Linked DNA regions of Variovorax paradoxus EPS. Each later gene encodes a partner of the first gene's protein in a complex. Links are inferred from orthologs where the notes say so. Each region holds a gene or a part of one and is shown on either strand. Other genes may lie near its edges.

Region 1 (6,105 bases):
GCATGGACGATCGCACCGGACGGATCGAACTGCGCGAGGTCCGGAAAGCCCTGTGCGAGCGATGCGAAGTTGCCGGCCGCGATCTTCTCCGCGAGCAGGCGTAGTTGCTGCGCGTCGAACGAAGCGGGCAGGGCATTCTTCAGCGACGAGAAGATGCCCCCGAGCAGGATGAACCCCATCAGCGCGATGTTGACCGCCAGCGTGATCAGCCGCGCGCTCATGTCGATGCCCGACGCCATGCCCGCGCGGTTGCTGGGCACCGAGCCGGTCGTGGTGTTCGTCACGGGCGTGTTGGTCAGGCCGAGGCCGATGCCGGCCAGCAGGCAGCCGGGCAGCATGGTCATCCAGCTCGCCTGCGCTGCGCTGCTGCCGTAGCGCATCGCGAAGAAGCCCACGCCGATCACGAACATGCCCAGCGGAATGACCACGCCCGGCCGCCAGCGCAGCGAGAGGCGCTCGGCCAGCGGCGGCATCAGCAGCGTGGGCAGCGTGTAGGCCAGCAGGGCTGAGCCTGCGGTGACGGCGCCGTAGCCCAGGCCGCTCTGGAAGTAGATCGGCAGGTAGATCATGAACGGCCAGAAGCTGAAGTTCATGCCGATGGAGCCGAGGATCGCGCCCGAGAAATTGCGGATGCGGAAGACCGAGAAATCGAACATCGGATGCGGGTTGATCTTCTCGACCCACAGGAACACCGCGAAGCTGGCGGCCGAAGCGGCGAGGATGCCGAGCGCCAGCGGGCTCGTGAAGCCGATGTCCGGCCCCTGCGTGATGAACCATGTGAGCCCGAACACCGCCAGCGACAACGTGACGATGCCCGGCAGGTCGAGCCGCTTCGCTTGCGGATCGCGCGACTCCTCGATGCTGCCCAGCACGAGTGCCAGCGCCAGCACGCTCAGCGGCACGTGCACCAGGAACACCCATTCCCAGCTCGCCAGCGCCGCGATGGCGCCGCCGATGATCGGCCCGAAACCCAGCCCCATGCCGAAGACCACGCCCCAGATCGCGAAGGCCTTGCTGCGCTCGCGCCCCTCCTGGAACTGGTGCGACAGCACCGCGAGCTGGCAGATCAGCATCACGCCGCCGCTCAGGCCCTGCAGGAAGCGGCTCGCGATCAGCACCGGTGCGTCCTGCGCGATGCCGCAGACCAGCGAGGTGATGCCGAACAGGACGATGCCGACGGCGAGGATGCGCTTGCGGCCGTAGCGGTCGGCCAGTGTGCCGGCGGCCATCAACACCGTGGTGCAGGCGATGGTGTAGGCGTTCATGATCCATTGCATGTCCTTGAAGTCGCCGTGCAGGACTTTCTCCAGTGTGGGAAGGATCACCGGCACGCTGGAGATCTCCAGGCCGAACATGAGGGCGACGAGGCAGACCGCGGCGAGGGCAATGCGGTTCTTGCCGATATGGGAGAGGGGCATCGAAAGGCTTTCCGGAATCAGGTCCGGGCGATTCTGTGGAAAGCATCTTCATGATGGAAATGATTTAATTTCCTGAGATTCATTTCAAACCATCATTTATTGCCGACCCATGGATTTCGACCCCACGCTTTTGCGCGCCTTCGTGGCCGTCAAGGAAACCGGCGGCTTCACGCGCGCGGCCGAGCGGCTGCACCTGACGCAGTCCGCCGTCAGCCACCAGATCCGCAAGCTCGAGGAGCAGGTGGGCCGGCAGCTTCTGCACCGCACGACGCGCCGCCTCACTGTGACGGAAGACGGCGAGGATTTCCTGCGCTATGCGCAGCAGATCCTCGACACGCTCGACGCGATGACGCGGCGCTTCCAGCCCTCGCCGATCACGGGCGTGGTGCGTTTCGGCGTGCCGGACAACTTCATGGGCGACCGCCTGCCGCCGTTGCTGTCGCAATTCGCACGGGCGTTTCCGGCGGTGCGGATGGAGGTCTGCGTGAGCATGCACACCGACCTGCGCGCGGCGATCCGGTCCGGCGAGCTCGATCTTGCGGTAGTGATGTCGCCGCCCAACGTGGCGGAGGGCACGTGCCTGCGGCGCACGCAGCTGGTCTGGGCCGCGGCAGAGACCTTCGAGGCGCCCAAGGGCGCATCGCTGCCGCTGGCCTTCTTTCCCAAGCCTTGCGTCAACCGGCAGGTGGCCGGATCGGCGCTCGACCTCACGGCCATCGACTGGCACGTGGTCTTCACCTCGGCCAGCCCGCAAGGCATTCGCGCGGCCGTGCTCGCGGGGCTTGCGGTGACGGTGCTCACGCGCGAAGAGGTCGAGCCGGGCATGAAGTTCGTCGACGGCCGCTACGGCCTGCCGCCGTTGCCGAGCGTCGAGTTCGCGCTGATCTGGAGCGAGAGCGGCAAGACGCCGTGTGCCTGCCGCTTCGGTCAGATGATCCTGGAGATGCCCGACCTGGCGGTCGGCGCGCGGGCATAAAAAAACGGCGCCAGAGGCGCCGTTTCTTGTTGGCCGAGCTTGCTTCGGTCAGTGCGTGTTTTGCTGCTGCGCGTCAGCGGCCGTCTTTTCGAACGGCAGCGACATCGAGCCCAGGTCGCGGCGGGTTTCGACCAGCACCAGCGGACCTTCGTCGAGCACGATCACCGGTGGGCGTTCGCGCGGCACATGCACCGGCTTCGGCTCGGCGGCGATCGCGGCGCGCGCTTGCGCGATGCGATCGGCATCCGAGTTGACCCACTGCAGGCCCGAGCTCTCGGCGATCTGCGCGAGTTCGTTCAACGGCAGTTCGAAGGCTTGCACCTTGGGCAGGGCGCGGCCGTTGCCGGCGGGTGCTGCCTTGGCGGTTTCGACCACGATGGGCGCTGCGACCGGCGCGGCTGCAGGGCGCTCGAAGCGCTGCGGCTGCTGCTGCGGTGCGGGTTCGCGCACTTCAGGGGGTGCGGCGACTTCGCTCACCTGGCGTTCGGCGACGGGTTCCGAAGCCAGCGGCAGTTGCTGCTGCTGGCGCGCGACCGGCGCTTCGTACGACTCGCCGGTGGCTTCCATGGCCGCTGCGACGGCGCCTTCGGCTGCCGGTGTCTCGGCTGCGTTGTTGGCTTCGTTCTCGTCGCGCGGACCGCGTTCGCGGCGGTCGCGGCCGTAACGGTCACGCGAACGACCGCGGCGCTGTTCTTCGCCTTCGCGGCGCGGTGCCTGGTCGTTGCCTGCGTTGTCGATGCCTTGTTCGCCATCGGCGGACGCCACTTCGGCCACACGCGCTTCGCCTTCGTTGGCGGCGGGCGGTGCATCGTTGCGGCGCTCGCGGCGGCCGTCGTTGCGCTCGCCGCGTTCGCCACGGTCACCGCGCGGGGCGCGTTGCTCGTCGCGGCCGTTGCGGGGCTGGCGTTCGCCTTGCGAGGCGTCGTCACCGGCGACGGCTTCGCCGCGCGGTTGTGCGTCGCCGTTGCGTTCGCCGCCGCGGTCGTTGCTGCGCTCGCCGCGTTCGCCACGGTCACCACCGCGCTCGCCGCGTTCACGACGCTCGCCGCGGGCGCGCGGTGCGCGTTCCGCTGCGTTGCCTTCGTCGGCGCCGGGCGCTGTCTGCTGGGCTTCGAGGTTGACGTTGCCATCGACCAGTGCCTCGGCCGGTGCGTTGCGGCCTTCGCCTTCGCGGCGCTCGCCACGGCCGCCACGGCGTTGTTCGCCGTCGCGCGGGGCGCGTGCCTCACGCGGTTCGCGGGGTTCGCGCTGTTCGCGCGGCTCGCGTTGTTCACGCGGCTGGCCTGCGGCTGCGTCGTTGCGCAGTTCGCTGCTGCGGCCTTCGCGGTTTTCGCTGCGTCCTTCGCCACGGCCACCTTCGCGGCGCTCGCCACCGCGGCCGCCGCGGCGTTCGCCGTCACGGCCACCACGGCGTTCGCCGCCTTCACCGCGCGCTTCGCCGCGGCCTTCGCCACCACGGCCGCCACGGCGCTGTTCGCCGTCACGCGCACCGCCGCGGGCTTCGCCATCGCGGCCCGGACGGCCATCGCGGCGGGGCTTCGGTGCCTCGACCGGAATCGCAGCCGGTGCGGGCGCCTTCGCTTCAGCGGGCGCGCCGCCGAACAGGCTCTTGATCCAGCCGAAGAAGCCGCCCTGCGCCGGAACCGGCGCGCTCACCACAGGCGGTGCGACCGGTGCGGGTGCCGCGACAGGCGCACGCACCGCTTCGGGCTTGGGCGGAACGACCGGCGCGGGTGCGTCGGGCAGCACGCCCTTGATGACCGGCGTCTGCTTGTTGGTCGGCTCCTGCGAGCGGCGGGTGACTGCCGTCGGATCTTCGATCTCGTCGGCCATCTTGTAGCTGGCTTCGATGTGATCGAGGCGTGGATCGTCGTGCTTGAGGCGCTCGAGCTTGTAGTTCGGCGTTTCGAGCGTCTTGTTGGGCACCATCAGCACGGTGACGCGCTGCTTGAGCTCGATCTTGGCGATTTCGGGGCGCTTTTCGTTCAAGAGGAACGAAGCCACTTCGACCGGCACCTGGACGTGCACGGCGGCCGTGTTGTCCTTGAGGCACTCCTCTTGAATGATGCGCAGGATCTGCAGCGCGCTCGATTCGGTGTCGCGGATGTGGCCCGAGCCGCCGCAACGGGGGCAGGGGATCGACGAGCCTTCGCTGAGCGCCGGCTTCAGGCGCTGGCGGCTCATTTCCATCAGGCCGAACTTGCTGATCGAGCCGAACTGCACGCGGGCGCGGTCTTGGCGCAGCGCGTCGCGCAGGCGGCTTTCGACTTCGCGGCGGTTCTTCGACTCGTCCATGTCGATGAAGTCGATGACGATCAGGCCGCCCAGGTCGCGCAGGCGCATCTGGCGGGCCACTTCGTCGGCGGCTTCGAGGTTGGTGCGGGTGGCGGTCTCTTCGATGTCGCCGCCCTTGATGGCGCGGGCCGAGTTCACGTCGACCGAGACCAGCGCCTCGGTGTGGTCGATCACGATGGCGCCGCCCGAGGGCAGTTGCACGGTACGGGCGTAGGCCGATTCGATCTGGTGCTCGATCTGGAAGCGGCTGAACAGGGCCGCGTCGTCGCGGTAGCGCTTCACGCGGGCGGCATGCTCGGGCATGACGTGCGCCATGAACTGCTGCGCCTGGTCGTAGATGTCGTCGGTGTCGATCAGGATGTCGCCGATGTCGTGATTGAAGTAATCACGGATCGCGCGGATCACGAGCGACGATTCTTGATAGATCAGGAAGGCGCCCTTGCCGCCCTTGCCCGCGCCGTCGATGGCGGACCAGAGCTTGAGCAGGTAGTTCAGGTCCCACTGGAGTTCGGGCGCCGAGCGGCCGATGCCGGCGGTGCGCGCGATGATGCTCATGCCCTTGGGGTACTCGAGCTGGTCCATCGCCTCCTTGAGCTCGGCGCGGTCGTCGCCCTCGATGCGGCGCGAAACGCCACCGCCGCGGGGGTTGTTCGGCATCAGCACGACATAGCGGCCGGCCAGCGAGATGAAGGTGGTGAGGGCCGCGCCCTTGTTGCCGCGTTCTTCTTTTTCGACCTGGACGGTGAGTTCCTGGCCTTCGCGGATCGCATCCTGGATGCGGGCCTGGCTGGCCGACACGCCTTCGGCGAAGTACTGCTTGGAGATTTCCTTGAACGGCAGGAAGCCGTGGCGGTCTTCGCCGTAGTCGACGAAACAGGCTTCGAGCGAAGGCTCGACGCGGGTCACGACCGCCTTGTAGATGTTGCCCTTGCGCTGTTCGCGCCCTTCGATCTCGATTTCGTAGTCGAGGAGCTTTTGCCCGTCGACGATGGCCAGGCGCCGTTCTTCGGCTTGCGTGGCATTGATCAGCATCCGCTTCATGATGCGTTGTCCTTATATGTATCGTTTACCGGCTCTTGACGAGCCAACGATGCACGGACGACGCCCGCGAAACCAGGGAATTGCCGCTTGGCCCCGGATGCTGTCGCTGCCGCGCCAGGCGCGAGCAGGCCTCTCGAGCGTCAGCTCAAGAAGACAGCCGGGGTGGGGGCGCGTGGATGGGCGCGAGCCAGATTCGGTGTTGAGTGGCGATCTTTTCGATCGCCGGTTGCGCAAGGGGGGCGCGCGCTGCAAAAGATCCAATGCCGGAGGCCGCTGGCAGAAGCCAGGTCGGCCAGCGAAGGCATATTTGAATCAGCAGCATCAACACAACAAGGGACTCGCTTCGATCCGCCGGCAGCTTGGAAGCTGCAGGCT
Region 2 (5,234 bases), 2.7 Mb from region 1 along the record:
GATGGCCCAGACCGGCTCGTAAGCCACAACGATTTCGCTGATGCAGTGGCCATTCACATGGATCACCGCTGCCAGCTGGCGCTTGACGACTTCTTCGGTCTGCCCTGCTTCGCGCTCGGCCAGCGTCTCGCCGACGCAAACGATCGGCGTGATGCCATTGGCCAATGCGGCAGCCGCCTTCGCAGCCACCGTCTCGTCGGTTTCGCCGTGGTACTGCCGACGTTCGGAATGGCCGACGATGGCATAGCGCACCCCGAAATCCTTCAGCATTGCCGCCGATTGCTCGCCAGTAAACGCGCCTTGCGGATGCGCCGAAACGTCCTGCGCACCGAGCGCCAGCGACGGCGTGCCCGCCAACAGCGATTGCAGCTGGGCGAAATACGGCGCCGGCGCGCACAGCGCGACATCGCAAGCAGCCGGGCTTGCGGCCAGCCCTTGCTGCAGAGCCTTCACCAGCGCCTCGTTTACAGCCAGGCCGCCATTCATCTTCCAGTTGCCGGCGATCAGTTTCTTCTTGGTTGTCATCGCGTTGTTCGTCGTTGTCACCATGTCAGCACGATCTTGCCGATGTGCTGGTTCGATTCCATCAGCGTGTGAGCCTGGGCTGCGCCACTGGGTTCACCCGCCGCCGCAAAAGTGCTGTGGATCACGGGCTTGATCGCGCCGCTTTCGAGCAGCGGCCACACCTTCTCGCGCAATGCCTTGGCAATAGCGCCCTTGAACGCCACCGGCCGGGGCCGGAGCGTCGAGCCGGTGATCGTCAGACGCCTGCGCAGCACGAGGCCCGCATTGATCTGCGCCTTCACGCCGCCCTGCACCGCGATGATCACGAGCCGGCCGTCTTCGGCCAGGCACTCGATCTCGCGCGCCACGTAGTCGCCAGCGACCATGTCGAGGATCACGTCCACACCCTTGCCGCCCGTGAGTTCCTTCGCCTTTTCGACGAAGTCGCTCGTGCGGTAGTTGATGGCATGGTCGGCGCCCAGCTTCTTGCAGGCTTCGCACTTGTCGTCGCTGCCAGCAGTAACGATCACCGTCGCGCCCAGCGCCTTGGCGATCTGGATCGCCGTGACGCCGATGCCGCTCGAGCCGCCCTGGATCAGCAGCGTCTCGCCCTTTTGCAGGCGGCCGCGCTCGAACACATTGCTCCAGACGGTGAAGAAGGTCTCGGGCAGCGAAGCTGCGTCGACATCGCTCCAGCCCTTGGGCACCGGCAGGCATTGCGCCACGGGCGCCACACACAGCTCGGCATAACCACCACCGGCAATCAGCGCGCAAACGCGGTCACCGACCTTGAAGCCCGCTTCGGCCAACGCCGCGGCGTCGCCCGACACGATCTCGCCGGCCACTTCAAGGCCCGGCAGGTCGGACGCGCCTGGCGGCACCGGATAGTGACCCATCCGCTGCAGCACGTCGGGCCGGTTGACGCCACTGGCCGCGACGCGAATCAGCAGTTCGCCCGCACCCGCCACAGGATCGGGACGATCGGCCACGCGCAACACCTCAGGGGCGCCGTACGAAGTGATTTCAATGGCTTTCATGGTCTTTCGGCCTCCAACGCCCGCAAATGGGGCGCAGCTGGTTGTTCAAAAGATAGCAACGGCAGGAAAACCTGCCGTTGCGCCCTTCTTACTCCTGAGGCTCGCGCGGGGCTTGCGACTGTTGCTCGCCGGCCGGAGCCTGCTGCTGGTCGTTGCGCGGTTGCTGTTGCTGGTCGTTGAAGCGCGGGGCGCGCTCGCCACGATCACCACCACGGTCGCCGCCGCGATCGCCACGGTCCGAACGTTCGCGGCGGTCACCGCCACGGTCGCCGCGATCGCCACGGTCTTCACGCGGCGGACGCTCGCTGTATTCCATGCCGGCCGGACGCTCGGTCAGGGCCTTCATGGACAGCTTGACGCGACCCTTTTCGTCCGTTTCCAGAACCTTGACCTTCACGATCTGGCCTTCGCTCAGATAGTCGGTCACCTTCTCGACGCGTTCGTGCGCGATCTGGCTGATGTGCAGCAGGCCATCCTTGCCGGGCAGCAGGTTGATGAGCGCGCCGAAGTCCAGGATCTTGGTGACCGGGCCTTCGTAGACCTTGCCGATTTCGACTTCGGCGGTGATCTGTTCGATGCGCTTCTTGGCGAGTTCGGCCTTTTCCGGATCGGTCGAGGCGATGGTGATGGTGCCGTCTTCGTCGATGTTGATCGTCGTGCCGGTTTCTTCCTGCAGGCCACGAATGACCGAGCCGCCCTTGCCGATCACGTCGCGGATCTTCTCGGGGTTGATCTTCAGCGTGGTCAGGCGCGGTGCGAAGCTGGAGACTTCGGCCTTGGCTTCGCCCATGGCTTCCTGCATCTTGCCCAGGATGTGCATGCGCGCTTCCTTGGCTTGCGCCAGTGCGACCTGCATGATTTCCTTGGTGATGCCCTGGATCTTGATGTCCATCTGCAGCGCAGTGATGCCGTTGGTCGTGCCGGCCACCTTGAAGTCCATGTCGCCCAGGTGATCTTCGTCGCCCAGGATGTCGGTCAGCACCGCGAAGCGGTTGTCTTCCTTGATGAGGCCCATGGCGATGCCGGCCACGTGCGCCTTCATCGGCACGCCGGCGTCCATCATCGAGAGGCAGCCGCCGCAGACCGAAGCCATCGACGAGGAGCCGTTCGACTCGGTGATTTCCGAGACCACGCGCACGGTGTACGGGAATTCTTCCTTGGTCGGCAACACGGCGACGAGCGCGCGCTTGGCCAGGCGGCCGTGGCCGATTTCGCGGCGCTTGGTCGAACCCATGCGGCCCACTTCGCCAGTGGCAAAGGGAGGCATGTTGTAGTGGAACAGGAAGCGGTCTTCGTACTCGCCGGCCAGCGCGTCGATGCGCTGTGCATCGCGTTCGGTGCCGAGCGTGGTGATGACCAGCGCTTGCGTTTCACCGCGCGTGAACAGAGCCGAACCGTGGGTGCGGGGCAGCACCGAGTTGCGGATTTCGATGGGGCGCACGGTGCGCGTGTCGCGGCCGTCGATGCGAGGTTCGCCCGATAGGATCTGGCTGCGAACGATCTTCGATTCGATCGAGAACAGCAGGTCGTTGACCTTGCCGGCGTCGAAAGGCTCGCCGCTTTCCTTCAGCGATGCCATCACGGTGGCATTGGCTTCGCGCAGGGCTTGCGTGCGGGCTTGCTTGCTGCGAATTTGATAGACAGCGCGCAGCTTTTCTTCGGCCAGGCCCTTGACCTTGGCGACGAAGGCTTCGTCTTCGGCCGGCGCTTGCCAGTCCCACACCGGCTTGCCGGCGTCGCGCACGAGGTCATGGATCGCGTTGATCGCGATGCCGGCCTGTTCATGGCCGAACACCACGCCGCCGAGCATGATTTCTTCGCTCAGTTGCTGGGCTTCGGACTCGACCATCAGCACGGCGGCTTGCGTACCGGCGACGACGAGGTCCATCTGCGAATCCTTGCGGGCCGTCTGGCCCGGATTCAGCACGTACTGGCCGTTGATGTAGCCCACGCGGGCGGCGCCGATCGGGCCGCTGAAGGGGATGCCGGAGATCGACAGAGCGGCGCTCACGCCGATCATGGCGGCGATGTCGGCGTCGACTTCGGGGTTGAGCGACACGGTGTGGATGACCACGTGCACTTCGTTCAGGAAGCCTTCAGGGAACAGCGGGCGGATCGGACGGTCGATCAGGCGGCTGGTCAGCGTTTCGTGTTCGCTGGGCTTGGCTTCGCGCTTGAAGAAGCTGCCGGGGATCTTGCCCGCGGCGTAGGTCTTCTCGATGTAGTCGACGGTCAGCGGGAAGAAGTCCTGGCCCGGCTTGGCGGACTTGGAGGCGACCACGGTCGCCAGGATCACGGTGCCGTCGATGTCGACCAGCACGGCGCCATTGGCCTGGCGGGCGACTTCGCCCGTTTCCATGACGACGGTCTTGTCGCCCCACTGGAAGGACTTGGTGACTTTGTTGAAGAGGCTCATTTTTGCTCCTGTTTTAGTAGCGAACCGCGCAGGGCTCGCAAGGGGCGGAGGCTTCTCAGAACACGATGCCATTCCAGCGAAGCTCGGGGAGAACTTCATTGGAATGACACAGCTTCGCTCTGTTTTGGCACTCCGAAAGTGGATCGCGAAGTAAAAAACGCCTGAGCTAGCGGACTAACCCAGGCGTTTTTTCATGCGATTCGATTTACTTGCGCAGACCCAGCTTGGCGATCAGCGCGGTGTAACGGTCGGCGTCCTTGGACTTGAGGTAGTCCAGGAGCTTGCGGCGGCGGCTCACCATGCGCAGCAGACCGCGACGGCCGTGGTGGTCCTTGGCGTGGGTCTTGAAGTGGGGGGTGAGCTCGTTGATACGGGCGGTCAGCAGTGCGACTTGCACTTCTGGGCTGCCGGTGTCGTTGGCGGCGCGGGCGTTGTCTTTGACGACTTCGGCCTTGATGGAGGCTGCGATCATGTTGAATTTCCTTGTTCCGGGATGTTTGACTTGCGGTGAGCGCTGGAACTGCCCTCACCGTGCGCCTTGCGGCATGCAAAGCCTCGGGATTATAGCTCGGCGGGCCGGAGGGGGCTTTCGGGGCGTTTCCCACCCCGTCCATCGAGCGAAGCCAGCCCCACGGCACCCAGCACGCAAGCCGCTCCGCCGATCTGCGCGAGACTGATACTTTCACCCAGCCAGAGCGCCGCCAGTATCAGTGCAGAAACCGGCAGCAGCGCCGTGAAGAGCGCTGCCTCCGCCCCTTTCAGCCTGGCCGATCCGGCGAACCAGAGGACGAAGCCCAGCACCGTCGGCACCAGCGCGTAGTAGGCGACGCCAACCAGCGCGTCGTTCGGCAGCGGACGCTCCCAGGCCCGTTCGAACAGCGCCGGCACCAGCGACAGCAGGAGCCCGAAGGCCGTCATCAGCGCCGACAGCGCCAACGGCCGCACCGGCACCCGCAGGCGTTTGTTGAGCAGGATGAACATCGCCTCGCAGACGACCGCGCCCAGCACCAGCAGGTTGCCCAGCAGCGCGGCGGGGGATTTTGAGTCCCCTGCTGCGCCCTCCCCTGGCCAACTGATCGCCAGCACCCCCGCCGTCGCCAGCACGATGCTGCCCACCAGATAGCGCCCAGGCCGCTCGCGCAACGCCAGCACCGCCACCAGCGCAGCGACAGCCGGCAGCGTCCCCGCCACCACGCCGGCACTGGCAGCCGGCGCCCACCGCACGCCCAAAATCAACAGCACCGTGTAGCCGACGCTTCCCAGCCCGGCCTGGCACA
Region 3 (5,104 bases), 670 kb from region 1 along the record:
CGGGCTTTGCGTCGGCCTTGCCACTCGCACGCGCACGGGTTTCGCGGTCTTCGCCACTGGCGATCGAGTTGATGGCGTTCCACGCGTTGGCCAGGCGTTCGCCGCCGGTGCCGTGCACGACGGTGAACGAGAGCTTCGCGCCCGTCAGCGCTGCGCGCACGAGCGTGTCGGTCGGCTGGCGGGCATGGGGGCCGTCGCGCAGGTGGTCGGCGACCCAGGGAATGTCGAGCGCGGTGAGCAGCGTGATGGCGTAGCGCCGCTGGGCTGCGAGGGCGCCGGCGTAGAGCGAGCGGTCGTCGAAGAGCTGCTCGCTGTAGACCGCGGTCATGAGCGCGGTGGTGTCGGCGATCACGACGCCGGTTGCTGCTGCGGCGTCGATGCGGCGCGTCTGTTCGTCGGCAATGGCCTGCTGCTCGTCGGGGCGCGGCGTGCGGCCTTCGCGATCGCACCATTCGCGCAGGTACTCGCCCACCAGCGTGGCCGGAATGCCGCGCTCCTGCAGGCGCTGTGCGATGGCGCGCGCCAGTTCGGTCTTGCCGGTGCTCTCGGCGCCCAGCACCGCGATGACGCAACCGGTCGGCAGCATCGGCGTCATGCGCGCTCCAGCGCCGGCAGGCGCTGCCGCCATGCCAGGTAGCCGGCCACGCTGAGCACCGCGAACACGGCGTACAGGCCGACGGTGAGCCACAGGCCCTTGTGGATGAACAGGCCCACGCTCACGACGTTCACCGCCAGCCAGATGAGCCAGTTCTCGATGAACTTGCGCCCGAGCAGGAACTGGCCGATGAGGCTGAGGCCGGTGGCGAAACCGTCCCACCACGGCACGTCGGTGTCGGTGAAACGGCCAAGGAAGAGGGCGACCGCGGGCCATGCGATGGCGCAGGCGACCAGGGTCAGCGTGATGCCGCGCGACGACAGCCGGCTGACATGCAGCGCGCTGCCGTCACTGCGATGGCCGCTCAGCCATTGGAACCAGCCCCAGAGCGCGACGAAGGCGAAGAACACCTGCAGCGACGCATCGCCATAGATGCGCGCCTTGGCGAAGACCGCGACGTAGAGCAGCGAACTGGCGATGGCCAGCGGCCAGCCCCAGTGGATCTCGCGCATGTTGCAGCCGACCATCGCGAGCGCGAGGACGGCGGCCACGAGTTCGAGCCAGCTGACGGGGGAGCCCCAGAGCGCGAAGGCGGGGGCCGAGAGGAACTCGGGCATCAGCAGGCGGAGTGTTGAAGGGTCAGTGCGCGATCTGCACGAATACTTCGTTCGGCTTGACCATGCCGAGTTCCGCTCGCGCACGTTCTTCGACCATCTCGAGCCCGTCCTTCAGGTCGTTGACCTCCGAGGCCAGCCGCTCGTTGGTGATCGTGGCCTTGGCGTTCGCTTCCTTCTGATCGGTCAGCTTGGTCTGCAGTTGCACGACGTCGCGCACGCTGCCGCGCCCGTTCCACAGCTGCCACTGGAGAACGACCAGCAGGAGCAGCAGGACGATGGGAGGAACGAAGCGCGCGCGCATGAATGAGTGTCTGTCTACGCCACCCGCACACCGGGGCCGCCGCGCTGCCGTTCCGGATGGAGCGGCGAAGTGCGTGGCCTGGCGAGCCGGGTGGCTGGCATCACTTGAGGTTGTAGAACGCGCCGCGGCCCGGGTAGCTGGCGATGTCGCCGAGGTCTTCTTCGATGCGCAGCAGCTGGTTGTACTTGGCGATGCGGTCCGAACGCGAGAGCGAGCCGGTCTTGATCTGGCCGGCGTTGGTGCCAACGGCGATGTCGGCGATGGTGCTGTCCTCGGTTTCGCCCGAGCGGTGCGAAATGACGGCCGTGTAGCCCGCGCGCTTGGCCATCTCGATGGCGGCGAAGGTCTCGGTGAGCGTGCCGATCTGGTTGATCTTGATCAGGATCGAGTTGGCAATGCCCTTGTCGATGCCCTCTTGCAGGATCTTGGTGTTGGTGACGAACAGGTCGTCGCCCACCAGCTGCACGCGCTTGCCCAGACGCTCGGTCAGGTGCTTCCAGCCGTCCCAGTCGCCTTCATGCATGCCGTCTTCGATGCTGATGATCGGGTACTTGTCGACCCAGTTGGCGAGCATGTCGGTCCAGCTTTCGGCCGACAGCGACAGGTTCTCGCCCGACAGCACGTACTTGCCGTCCTTGTAGAACTCGCTGGCCGCGCAATCGAGGCCCAGGGCGATCTGCTCGCCCGCGGTGTAGCCGGCCTTGTCGATGGCTTCCAGGATGAGCTGGATGGCCGCTTCATGGCTCTCGACGCTGGGGGCGAAGCCGCCTTCGTCGCCGACCGCCGTGCTGATGCCGCGGTCGCCCAGGATCTTCTTCAGGGCATGGAACACTTCGGCGCCATAGCGCACGGCCTCGCGGAAGCTCTTGGCGCCCACGGGGATGATCATGAACTCTTGCAGGTCGAGGCTGTTGTTGGCGTGCGCGCCGCCGTTGATGACGTTCATCATCGGCACTGGCAGCTGCATGCCACCCATGCCGCCGAAATAACGGTACAGCGGCAGGCCCGACTCTTCGGCCGCGGCGCGGGCCACGGCCATCGAGACGGCGAGGGTGGCGTTGGCGCCGAGGCGCGCCTTGTTGTCGGTGCCGTCCAGGTCGATCATCGTGCGATCGAGAAAGGCCTGTTCGCTGGCATCGAGGCCGAGCACGGCTTCGGAGATCTCGGTGTTGATGTTCTCGACGGCCTTCAGCACGCCCTTGCCGAGATAGCGGCTCTTGTCGCCGTCGCGCAGCTCGATGGCTTCGCGCGAGCCGGTCGATGCGCCCGAGGGCACGGCCGCACGGCCCATGGTGCCCGACTCGAGCAGCACGTCGCACTCGACGGTGGGGTTGCCTCGGCTGTCGAGAATTTCGCGGCCGACGATGTCAACGATTGCACTCATCTTTTGTCTTTCTCAAATAAAACGGATCACACACCTTCGACAACGATCATGCGCATGATCGCGGCGCCCTGACGCGCTGTGCGCGCCTTGCCGTATTCGGGCGATTCATTGAATTTCTTTGCGGCTTCGACGCTCGGGAACTTGAGGATCACGATGCGCTGCGGCGCCCAGTCGCCTTCGAGCACTTCGACCTTGCCGCCGCGCGCGCACACCTCGGCACCGTGCGCCTTCATGGCTTCGGTGGACCACTTCTTGTAGTCCTCGTACTGCACCGGGTTGGTGACTTCGACGTTGGCGATGATGTAGGCGCTGGTCATTGCTGAAAGATGTCCTCGAGAAAAGCGTTTTTCTTGGTGACCCGGTCGAGCGCGACGAGCGTCTCGAGCAGGGCCTTCATGTGCTTGAGCGGCACGGCGTTGGGGCCGTCGCTCAATGCCTTGGCGGGATCGGGGTGCGTTTCCATCTGCAGCTGCTCGGATTCGATCACGCAGGGGCCGGCGATCAGGAAGAAGGGCTGGTTCAGCCCGACGTCGAACCCGCAGAGCCTCATTCGGACGCCTCCACGCTGCGCACTGCGGTGTTCGCCTTCGAAACGCCCCAACGGCTCATGCAACAGCCTTCAGGCTCTTCGAGCCGCCCGCGCCCTGTGCCTTGTGATCGAGTGCTGCCTTGATGAACGCGTTGAAGAGCGGGTGGCCGCCCCATGGCGTCGACTTGAATTCGGGGTGGAACTGCACGCCCATGAACCAGGGGTGCACGTCTTGCGGCAGCTCGACGATTTCGGTCAGGTGCTCGCGCTGCGTGAGCGCGGAGATCACGAGGCCGGCGGCGCGCAGCTCGTCCAGATAGTTGACGTTGGCTTCGTAGCGATGGCGATGGCGTTCGGTGACCACGTCGCCGTAGATGCTGTGGGCCAAGGTGCCCGGCGAGACATCGGAGCTCTGGGCGCCAAGGCGCATGGTGCCGCCCAGGTCGGACTTCGCGTCGCGCGTCTTCACGGTGCCGTCGGCGTCCTTCCATTCGGTGATCAGCGCGATCACGGGGGTGGGCGTCTCGGGGTCGAACTCGGTGCTGTTGGCGTTCTTCAGGCCCGCCACGTGGCGTGCGTATTCGATGGTGGCCACCTGCATGCCCAGGCAGATGCCCAGGTACGGCACCTTGCCTTCGCGGGCGAAGCGGGCCGCGGAAATCTTGCCTTCCACGCCGCGCTGGCCGAAGCCGCCGGGCACGAGGATGGCGTCGTACTTCGCGAGGCGCGAGACGTCTTGCGCGGAAATGGTTTCGGAGTCGATGTAGTCGATCTTCACGCGCGCATGGTTCTTCATGCCGGCGTGGCGCAGCGCCTCGTTGAGCGACTTGTAGCTGTCCGACAGGTCGACGTACTTGCCGACCATGGCGATCGAGACTTCCTGCTGCGGATGCTCTACCTCGTAGACCAGGTCGTCCCAGCGCTGCAGCTTGGCGGGCGGGGTGTTGATGCGCAGCTTGTCGCAGATGAGGCCGTCCAGGCCCTGCTCGTGCAGCATGCGGGGCACCTTGTAGATGGTGTCCACGTCCCACATCGAGATCACGCCCCATTCGGGCACGTTCGAGAACAGCGAGATCTTGGCGCGCTCATCGTCGGGGATCGGGCGGTCGGCGCGGCACAGCAGCACATCGGCCTGGATGCCGATGGCGCGCAGTTCCTTGGCCGTGTGCTGGGTGGGCTTGGTCTTGAGTTCGCCGGCGGCGGCGATCCAGGGCACGTACGACAGGTGCACGAAGGCGGAGTTGTTCGGGCCGTTGCGCAGGCTCATCTGGCGCACGGCTTCCAGGAAGGGCAGCGACTCGATGTCGCCGACCGTGCCGCCGATCTCGACGATGGCCACGTCGACCTCGTGCGAGGTGCCGATGCCGGCGCCGCGCTTGATGTATTCCTGGATTTCGTTGGTGATGTGCGGGATCACCTGCACCGTCTTGCCGAGGTAGTCGCCGCGGCGTTCCTTCTCGAGCACGGTCTTGTAGATCTGGCCGGTCGTGAAGTTGTTGGCCTTGCGCATCCGCGTGTTGATGAAGCGCTCGTAGTGGCCGAGGTCGAGGTCGGTCTCGGCGCCGTCATCGGTGACGAACACCTCGCCATGCTGGAAGGGCGACATCGTGCCGGGGTCGACATTGATGTACGGATCAAGCTTGATGAGGGTGACTTGGAGGCCGCGCGATTCGAGGAT

What was found.
Region 2: the proteins of VARPA_RS07600 (region 1) and pnp are in contact, whole or in part, in a cryo-EM structure (PDB 9QH0), measured with the Escherichia coli proteins. The link is inferred for Variovorax paradoxus EPS from one-to-one orthologs.
Region 3: the proteins of VARPA_RS07600 (region 1) and eno are in contact, whole or in part, in a solved structure (PDB 2FYM), measured with the Escherichia coli proteins. The link is inferred for Variovorax paradoxus EPS from one-to-one orthologs.

The regions. Positions count from the first base shown.
Region 1 is NC_014931.1:1,686,775-1,692,879, forward strand. Bases 2,243-6,105 are described here. They hold VARPA_RS07600 (Rne/Rng family ribonuclease), read right to left. Parts: upstream 5,731-6,105; coding sequence 2,443-5,730; downstream 2,243-2,442. Other genes in these bases: VARPA_RS07595 (LysR family transcriptional regulator), read left to right, coding at 2,243-2,394. In the rest of the region: VARPA_RS07590 (MFS transporter), read right to left, coding at 1-1,418; more of VARPA_RS07595, read left to right, coding at 1,528-2,242. UniProt on the Escherichia coli protein: Endoribonuclease that plays a central role in RNA processing and decay. Required for the maturation of 5S and 16S rRNAs and the majority of tRNAs. Also involved in the degradation of most mRNAs.
Region 2 is NC_014931.1:4,343,815-4,349,048, forward strand. What follows is about bases 1,294-4,285. They hold pnp (polyribonucleotide nucleotidyltransferase), read right to left. Parts: upstream 3,958-4,285; coding sequence 1,630-3,957; downstream 1,294-1,629. Other genes in these bases: VARPA_RS20100 (NAD(P)H-quinone oxidoreductase), read right to left, coding at 1,294-1,541; rpsO (30S ribosomal protein S15), read right to left, coding at 4,163-4,285. Outside these bases: tpiA (triose-phosphate isomerase), read right to left, coding at 1-525; more of VARPA_RS20100, read right to left, coding at 543-1,293; more of rpsO, read right to left, coding at 4,286-4,429; VARPA_RS20115 (DMT family transporter), read right to left, coding at 4,519-5,234. UniProt on the Escherichia coli protein: Involved in mRNA degradation. Catalyzes the phosphorolysis of single-stranded polyribonucleotides processively in the 3'- to 5'-direction. Also involved, along with RNase II, in tRNA processing.
Region 3 is NC_014931.1:2,355,522-2,360,625, forward strand. The notes cover bases 756-3,617. They hold eno (phosphopyruvate hydratase), read right to left. Parts: upstream 2,898-3,617; coding sequence 1,614-2,897; downstream 756-1,613. Other genes in these bases: pnuC (nicotinamide riboside transporter PnuC), read right to left, coding at 756-1,212; ftsB (cell division protein FtsB), read right to left, coding at 1,235-1,513; VARPA_RS10885 (DUF1330 domain-containing protein), read right to left, coding at 2,924-3,214; VARPA_RS10895 (CTP synthase), read right to left, coding at 3,503-3,617. In the rest of the region: VARPA_RS10865 (AAA family ATPase), read right to left, coding at 1-595; more of pnuC, read right to left, coding at 592-755; more of VARPA_RS10895, read right to left, coding at 3,618-5,104. UniProt on the Escherichia coli protein: Catalyzes the reversible conversion of 2-phosphoglycerate (2-PG) into phosphoenolpyruvate (PEP). It is essential for the degradation of carbohydrates via glycolysis.